Regions from separate parts of the Bacillus sp. GB_SG_008 genome, predicted to be linked through region 1. Evidence: riboswitches for the same ligand, from Rfam matches in the RefSeq annotation. Region 1 holds a riboswitch; the other holds the start of a gene.
The links. Region 1 has a riboswitch for S-adenosylmethionine ahead of mtnK (S-methyl-5-thioribose kinase). Riboswitches for the same ligand answer to the same signal wherever they lie in the genome.
Positions count from the first base shown of each region.

Region 2: it holds a riboswitch for S-adenosylmethionine, as region 1 does, so the genes downstream of both, ACTDJC_RS05410 (bifunctional O-acetylhomoserine aminocarboxypropyltransferase/cysteine synthase) here and mtnK (S-methyl-5-thioribose kinase) in region 1, are expected to answer to the same signal.

Region 1 covers NZ_JBPZSK010000001.1:704,831-709,805, forward strand. The annotation lists gene ACTDJC_RS03615 (pyridoxal phosphate-dependent aminotransferase) at 1-877, opposite strand, end outside; gene ACTDJC_RS03620 (carbon-nitrogen family hydrolase) at 981-1,760, shown strand; SAM riboswitch class I at 1,834-1,979, shown strand; gene mtnK (S-methyl-5-thioribose kinase) at 2,066-3,250, shown strand; gene ACTDJC_RS03630 (YvrJ family protein) at 3,517-3,669, shown strand; gene ACTDJC_RS03635 (3-hydroxybutyrate dehydrogenase) at 3,892-4,668, opposite strand; gene ACTDJC_RS03640 (PadR family transcriptional regulator) at 4,867-4,975, shown strand, end outside.
Region 2 covers NZ_JBPZSK010000002.1:77,623-81,460, reverse strand. The annotation lists gene ACTDJC_RS05420 (homoserine dehydrogenase) at 1-57, opposite strand, end outside; gene metA (homoserine O-acetyltransferase MetA) at 199-1,104, opposite strand; gene ACTDJC_RS05410 (bifunctional O-acetylhomoserine aminocarboxypropyltransferase/cysteine synthase) at 1,085-2,380, opposite strand; SAM riboswitch class I at 2,473-2,576, opposite strand; gene ACTDJC_RS05405 (chloride channel protein) at 2,990-3,838, shown strand, end outside.

The DNA of each region.
Region 1 (4,975 bases):
CGCAAGTTTGCGGACTTAATAAAGCTTCGCAAGCAGCTTCTTGCACGGCACCAAAAATACTGACGTACATATGATCTTGTAATAAGTTGATCGTTTCGATGACACTTTCATTACCAACGGCAAATGCAATGCGCCATCCTGCCATATTATATGTTTTTGATAACGTATAAATTTCAATGCCAACATCTTTTGCTCCATCAACTTGTAAGAAACTAATTGGCTTTTTAGTATCAAAACCAATGGCACCATACGCGAAATCATGACAAACTAAAATGTCATGTTTGTTTGCAAACGATATAGTTTCCTCGAAGAATTTTGTTGTTGCAATGGCTCCTGTTGGATTGTTCGGATAGTTTAAAAACATTAATTTTGCTTGTTCAGCAGTTTGTTTATCAATCTTTGTATAATCAGGTAAAAAATGATTTTCTGCTAATAATGGCATTGTTGCAAGTTCTGCTTTCGCTAAGGCAACACCTGATAAATAATCTGGATAGCCAGGATCAGGAACGAGAATTGTATCGCCTGGATTTGTAAAACAAAGCGGTAATTCAACTAATCCAGCTTTTCCGCCAAATAAAACAGCTACTTCGGTTTTGGGATTTAACTGTACATCGTATTCACGCTCATAAAACGTAGCGACAGCTTCTTTTAAGCTTTCATGCCCGCGAAATGGCGGATATTTATGATGAATTGGTTGTTCTGCTGCACGCTGTAGCGCTGCTACGATATGCGCTGGCGTTGGCTGATCTGGATTTCCTTGTCCTAAGTTAATAACATCATGACCAGCTTGCACGGCTTTGTTGACTTTTGTGACAAGCGTAGCAAAAAATTGTGTTGGTAGTGATGTTAATACCTCAGAAGGTTGAAAATGTTTCATACTTTCCACCTCTTTTGAAAATTGTTGCAATTATAGTGACAAATGATATAATCTTTTCAACTTTTTGTAAAGGAAAAAAATAAAAGGGAGTAGGGAGAAATCAATGAAAATTGCTTGTATTCAAATGGATATCACTTTTGGTGATGTAGAGAAAAATATAGAACACGCTGAGAAAAAAATAAACGAAGCAATGAAGGAAAAGCCAGATGTTATTGTATTACCAGAGCTATGGACAACAGGTTATGACTTAGGTCGACTTGCTGAAATTGCTGATCCAGATGGGGAATACACGAAACAACTATTATCGAAGTGGAGTAAGCAAAATTGTGTAAATATTGTTGGAGGATCGATTGCTAAGCAAACAGAGAAAGGTGTTACAAATACAATGTATATTAGTAATCGAAGCGGAGAAATTGTGGCTGAATATAGTAAAGTTCATTTGTTTCAACTGATGGATGAGCATAAATATTTAATTGCTGGAAATGAAACTGGGCATTTTCTATTAGAGGATATACCGTGCGCAGGAACAATTTGCTATGATATTCGTTTTCCAGAATGGATACGTGTTCATGCTGCACACGGGTCAACGGTATTATTTGTTGTAGCAGAGTGGCCACTTGTTCGCTTAGCGCATTGGCGGTTATTACTTCAAGCAAGGGCAATTGAAAATCAATGTTATGTTGTAGCGTGCAATCGTGCCGGACGTGATCTAAATAATGTATTTGCAGGGCATTCGCTTATTATTGATCCTTGGGGAGAAGTCGTCAATGAGGCAGATGAAACAGAAATGATTTTGCATGGAACGTTAGATGTAAAGAAGGTTGCTGAAGTTCGTAAAGGGATTCCTGTTTTTTTTGATCGCCGTTCAGAATTGTATAAGTAAAAAAGTATTGACAAGTAATTTTTATTCTTGGTATAGTCAACAACAGAAACTGAAAAATTCAGACAACTATATACTCTTATCAAGAGCAGGTGGAGGGATTTGGCCCGATGAAACCCAGCAACCGACCGTAATACCATTGTGAAATGGGGCGCACAGTTCGCGCCTAGTAAGGCACGGTGCTAATTCCAACAGAAAGAAAAACTTTCTGATAGATAAGAGGGGAGAAGTGAATCTTCAAACCTCTTTCGTCATCGAAAGGGGTTTTTTTATGATGAAAAACCCGAATACATTTAGGGGGAATCAAAATGGGATACAAACAATTAACAGAAGAAACAGCCGTTACATATGCGAAAGAACATGGTTATTTTTCAGAAAAGGCAGTTGTCACTTGTGAAGAAATTGGTGATGGGAATTTAAATTATGTGTTTCGTTTACGTGATGGGAAGAAGGGATTGATTCTTAAGCAAGCTCTTCCATACGCAAAGGTAGTAGGAGAAAGTTGGCCGCTATCTTTACGCCGTGCAACCATTGAAAGTGATGCATTGCAAATTTTTGCAAAATACGTACCAGAGTATGTACCGAAAGTATATGGGCACGATGAAACATTAGCGATTAGTGCTATAGAAGATTTATCAGCTTTAACGATAACGAGAAAAGGATTGATAAACGGGGAAGACTATCCACTATTATCCAAACATATCGGGCGTTTTTTAGCTCATGTTCTTTTTTACACATCCGATTTTGGATTACAAGCAGAAGAAAAAAGAGTGCTAGATAGTCAGTTTGTAAACCCTGATTTATGTAAAATTACAGAGAATCTTGTATTTACTGATCCATTTGCAAACTATGAAACAAATGAGTATGAAGAAGAATTACAAGATGTTGTTGACGAACTTTGGTGTGATAAAAATTTGAAGCTACAAGTAGCGCAGTGTAAGTATAAATTTTTGACGCGAAAAGAAGCATTAATTCACGGTGATTTACATACTGGAAGTATATTTTCATCATCTTCAGAAACGAAAGTGATTGATCCAGAATTTGCGACATTTGGTCCGTTAGGGTTTGATCTAGGTCAATTTATTGCGAATTTATTATTAAATGCACTGTCGCGTGAAGAAAACAAACGCAGCGTATTATTTTATCATATTGAGCAAACATGGAGTGTTTTCGTAGAAACATTTACAAGGTTATGGATGCTCGAAGGCGTAGAACCGTATACGAGAGAAAAGCAATGGCTACCAATTGTACTGAACAATATTTTCATTGATGCAGTTGGATTTGCAGGATGTGAGGTCATTCGCCGTACAATTGGATTAGCGCATGTTGCAGATTTAGATGAGATTTCTCATAAAGAAACACGATTACAAGCAAAAAGGCATGCATTACGGTTAGGAAGAAAATTACTTCTACATAAAACAGAAAATGCAGATGCTCGTTTGTTCCATATATTATTTGATTCTATTGTTTTGGGGAAGGAAGTAAAAGCGTGAGTATAAGCATAGCAGTACCTCGTTCTATTAGTTGGAAGGGAGATTCCATCGCTCTTTTGAATTAAACGAAGTTGCCGACTATTGTTGAATATAAGGCATTAACTACAATTGAAGATGTTTAGAAAAGTATTGTTTTATTAGAGGTGCAAAGGGATTATAAAGTGAAAATCGCAAAGATATTCGGAAAAACAAAAATGATTTAGCTTGTTTTTATTTACCACTTTTTTGGAGTCTCTCTTACTTATAATAAGAAGGGAGGAGAGACTATGGAGGAATGGATATCGGTTATTGGCAATGTTGGCTTTCCAATTGTTGTTACGCTATACTTACTGCATAGAATTGAAAGTAAGTTAGATAGCGTTATTGTCGCGATTGAGAAGTTACCAAAGCAGATGCAAAGATATGAAGCTCCAAAATAAAGTGAAACTTTCATCAGTGTGGGGGACTTCATCCCCCACTGATAGTTAGTTGAATCAACCGGGTTCTTAGGGGCAGTAAGAGCCCCGCCTATCTTCTTCGCTTTCGTGGGGGTCTTACTGCCCAAAAGTAGCGGGATAAAATATGTGATGAAAACGGATTGTGTGGTAAAGGCACAATCCATTTTTGTATATATTTAAATAGAAGAAAAAATTTGCTGAACTTTACTGTGCGGTATAACCACCATCAATGACAACAGCTTGTCCTGTAATGCCTTTTGCTTTCTCACTTGCTAAAAATAAGGCGTAGTCTGAAATTTCCTCCACGCTAAGCAATCTTTTTTGTGGTACAAGCGGGTAAATGACATCCTCTAATACATGTTCAAGCGGGACATCTCTTGTTATCGCTAAATCTTGAAGTTGGTTGCGAACAAGAGGCGTATCAACGTAGCCGGGACAAAGTGCATTTACTGTAATATTACACTCGGCACCTTCTAATGCTGCTACTTTTGTGAGCCCAATTACCCCGTGTTTGGCACTGTTATATGCAGATTTGCCAGCAAAACCAACAAGACCATTAATAGAAGCTATATTAATGATGCGTCCGTATTTTTGTTTTTTCATAATAGGAAAAGCATGTTTTATCGCAACAAACGGTGCAATTTGCATAATCTTAATAAGCATTTCAAATTTTTCAGTTGGAAAATCTTCAATTGGAGAAACATATTGCATACCTGCGTTATTAATTAATATATCAAGTGAACCAAAACGTGCAACTGTTTCAGAAATAGCTTGTATAATCTCTTGTTCTACTGTCACATCACATTGCATTCCAAATACTTTATATCCTTCGTTCTGTAATTGTTTCGCCGCCTCTTGTGCCTTGTTCTCTAAACGATCTGTAATCATTACAGTTGCGCCTTCTTTTGCAAAGGCTTTTCCCATTTCGTATCCAATTCCGCTTGCGGCACCTGTTAAAAATACAACGCGATTTATAAACATTTTTTATTCCATCCCTTTCATGAATATAGTTAACTCTATTGCTCTATTTAGAGAAATAAGGATGGAAATCCTGCAATCTTTTGGAAAAAATGCTTAAGCTATCTTGTAAAGCAAAATACTGTTTGTTATACTACTTGGTAAAGCAAGATACTTATACTTATCTATCTTGTAAAACAAGATAGAAGGAGGATTTGAATAATGTCGACGAGTCAAATGCTAAAGGGTATTTTAGAAGGATGCTTGCTTGCTATTATTTCTGAAGGAGAAATATACGGATACGAAATGAGTGAAAAACTGGCACAGTACG
Region 2 (3,838 bases), on a different contig from region 1:
CACCACACCGCTTCCTACAGTTCCAAGACCTAATAAGCCGACTCGAATTTCGTTCATAATATTGTCCACCCCTCTAAAAATTGTATTTAGGTGCCATTATATAAGGTAAAATTCAAAAAAACAATATATTTGGAACATTCCGAATAATAAAAGGCACTCCTTACAAAGAAAACGCTACCAAGTGTTGTATAGTTTCCTTTACAAAATATAAGGGGTTTCTTGATATACATAGTAATTTAGCCAATTTGAAAATAGTAGATTCCCATGGCTACGCCATTTTACCACTGGCTTTTCCAATGGATTGTCATGCCTAAAATAGTTTTTTGGAATAGCAATATCGAGCCCCTTTTGTTGATCACGCTCATATTCTTGCTTTAACGTCTCGCAGCTGTATTCACTATGGCCAAGAACAAAAATATGCTTTTCGTCTTTACTCATAACGAGATGAACACCAGCTTCTTCAGATGTCGCTAACATATCAAGTTCCTGCACTTTTTGAATATCCGATGCACGGACTTCTGTATGACGAGAATGCGGTGCAAAAAAGCTTTCATCAAAACCGCGTAACAATTTCACATGCTCCTGCTTCACTTCATGCTCAAACACACCAAACATCTTTTGCTGAAGCGGATGTTTCGGAACACCATAGTGATAATACAACCCCGCTTGTGCCCCCCAACAAACGTGAAGCGTCGATGTAACATGCTTCTTCGAATAGTCCATAATTTGCTTCAATTCTTCCCAATAATCTACCTCTTCAAAAGGAAGTGTTTCAACCGGAGCGCCAGTAATAATCAGTCCGTCAAATTTTTCCCCTTCAATATCCCGAAATGTTTTATAGAAGCTTGTTAAATGCTCCTGCGCCACATTTCTTGATGTATGAGATTCCATATGCAGTAAATGTACATCGAGCTGAAGCGGTGTATTTCCAATTAAACGAAGCAACTGCGTTTCAGTTTCTTGCTTTGTTGGCATTAAATTTAAAATAGCAATCTTCAAAGCACGGATATCTTGTGTTTCTGCTCGTTCTTTCGTCATCACGAAAATATTTTCATTTTGTAATACTTTACGAGCGGGTAAATCTTTAGCAACGATGATCGGCATACTGTTTTCCTCCAGAAAGGGCTTCTGCTAAATCAGCAATAATATCCGCCGCATCTTCAATACCAACCGATAACCGAATTAAATCAGGCGTTACACCGGCCAGATGCTGCTGCTCTTCAGTAAGCTGACGATGCGTCGTGCTTGCAGGATGAATCACACAAGTTCTTGCATCTGCCACGTGCGTCACCAATGCTGCGAGCTTCACATTTGCAATAAACTGCTTAGCGGATTCAATACCGCCTTTTACTCCAAACGTTAAAACACCGCTCGCACCTTTCGGTAAATATTTTTGTGCCAATGCATAATTTTCATTACCTTGAAGTCCTGGATAATTGACCCACTCAACGCGTTCATGCTGAGATAGCCACTGTGCAACAGCTAGTGCATTTTGACTATGACGCTCCATACGAAGATGCAATGTTTCTAAGCCAATATTGCTTACATACGCATTGAATGGACTCATACAATTTCCATAGTCTCTTAATAACTGTACACGAGCTTTCACAATGTATGCCGCCTGCCCAAATCTTTGGACGTAACTCACACCATGATAACTTGGATCTGGTTCAACAAATTCAGGAAACTTGCTCCAATCGAAATTACCGCCATCAATGACAATACCGCCAAGTGAACTTGCATGACCATCAATATATTTCGTTGTAGAATGAACGACAATGTTTGCACCATGTTCAAATGCATGACATAAATACGGCGTCGCTAACGTATTGTCGACGATAAATGGCACCTCAAGCTCTTTTGCTGCATCAGAAAGCTCTTTAAAATTAAGAACATTCATCGCTGGATTTCCAAGCGATTCTGCATACACAAGCTTTGTTTTCTCATTTGCGAGAGCAACAATTTCATCAGCGGCTAAATTTGGATTAAAGAAGGTAACCTCAATGCCAAGTTTCCGCAGACTAACTGCAAATAGATTAAATGTACCGCCGTATACTGTTGATGAGCAAAGTAGGTGATCGCCGCTGCCGCAAATATTTAATACCGCTAACATAATTGCAGCCTGCCCAGATGCAGTTGCAACCGCACCAACTCCGCCTTCTAACTCCGTCAGTTTCTGCTCAAACGCCGCAAGCGTTGGGTTACCAATACGGGTATAAATATAACCTTCTGCCTCTAAATTAAAAAGAGCTGCTAAATCGTCAGATGTATCGTATTTATACGTCGTACTTTGATAAAGCGGCAAAACACGCGGTTCACCATTTTTCGGCGTATAACCACCTTGTACACAAATTGTGCCTTTTCCCCTTGTATCACTCATTCCTCAATCCCCTTTCTTTCTTAACATAAAAAAAGCTGCTTCTTTCCTAAATAAGAAAGAAGCAGCTTAGATAAACGCTCGACATGTCGCCTTTCTTATCGTTCAGGAAATACCTGCAGGATTTGGCACAATTCCGTTTTACGGCTGTTGCCAAGGTTTCGTAGGGCCCGGTCCCTCCACCTATTCTTGATAAGACTTATGCAATTACCGTTGATTTTATAGCAAATATTTCCTAGTGTCAATTATTTTTCTGAATCTTTGTAAAAATAACAACAATCCGTTTGTTCATTCTCAAACTTTAAATTATATTAAAAAAACATTGATATTCTATACTAAAAACAAAAAAAACGTTTCAAAAACTTTACTTACTATGTAAAATTAAAGAGTTATACTTAATTTTAGCAAGCATCAAAATATATGTATAAACATGATTAAAATTATGACTAGTTCAGGGTTTCATACAATAATGATGCTGATTTTTGTAATATACTTTGAATAAGTAGCTCTTTAAAAAAGATAATATTCATATTGAATGAGTTATCCAATTATTTTCGTATCAGAATCTCTAACTTTTTCATAATAGGATGTAACATAAAGGAGGCATAAAAAATGGCTACTAGGAGAAACATGCACTATTTACTCATCATGTACGGTATATTTCTAGGTGCTATAGTTGGTGCTATAGTCTGGTTATTTTTAGTTATCACAAATGTTGGAATCCAGTTTATTTGGGAATATTTACCTAAAGAATTAGGATCACCCTCTTATTACACAATTTGTGTAACAGTAATTGGTGGTGTTCTTGTCGGACTGACACAGAAGTATTTCGGTACATATCCTCGTTTAATGCCAGAGACCATGGCTGAATATCAGAAAACAGGTAGAATCGAGTACCATTTTGTGCATAAAGCTACGTTAACAGCTATTATTGTTTTAGTATTTGGCGCAAGCTTAGGACCGGAAGCAGCACTTGTTGGGATTATAGGTGGGCTTTGTACGTGGGTTGGTGATCGCTTTAAATTTACTTTAAAAGGAATGCACGAACTAACAGAATTTGGGATTGGCGCTGCTTTAAGTGTTATTTTTAATGCACCACTATTCGGTTATTTAGCTCCAAGAGAACATGAGGATACACAACTCACTGAAAATTTTAAAGGGAAAAAGACTATTGTATATCTCGCTACTACTTTTGCTGGTTTTACTGTTTATTTATTTCTCAGTCAGTTCGATAATCGAGGATCCTTTATTGTTAATTTCGGAGAAGGATCTTTTGCACTCCATGAATGGATTGCCTTTCTCCCTCTTATTTTTATAGGTGTTGGGGTGGGATACTGTTATTTCCAATTCGAACATATATTAGAAAAAATAGTACATCCTTTTCAAGAATATAAGCTAACATTAGCGATTATAGGTGGTATCCTTTTAGGGATTGCAGGAACTATACTTCCGTATACACTG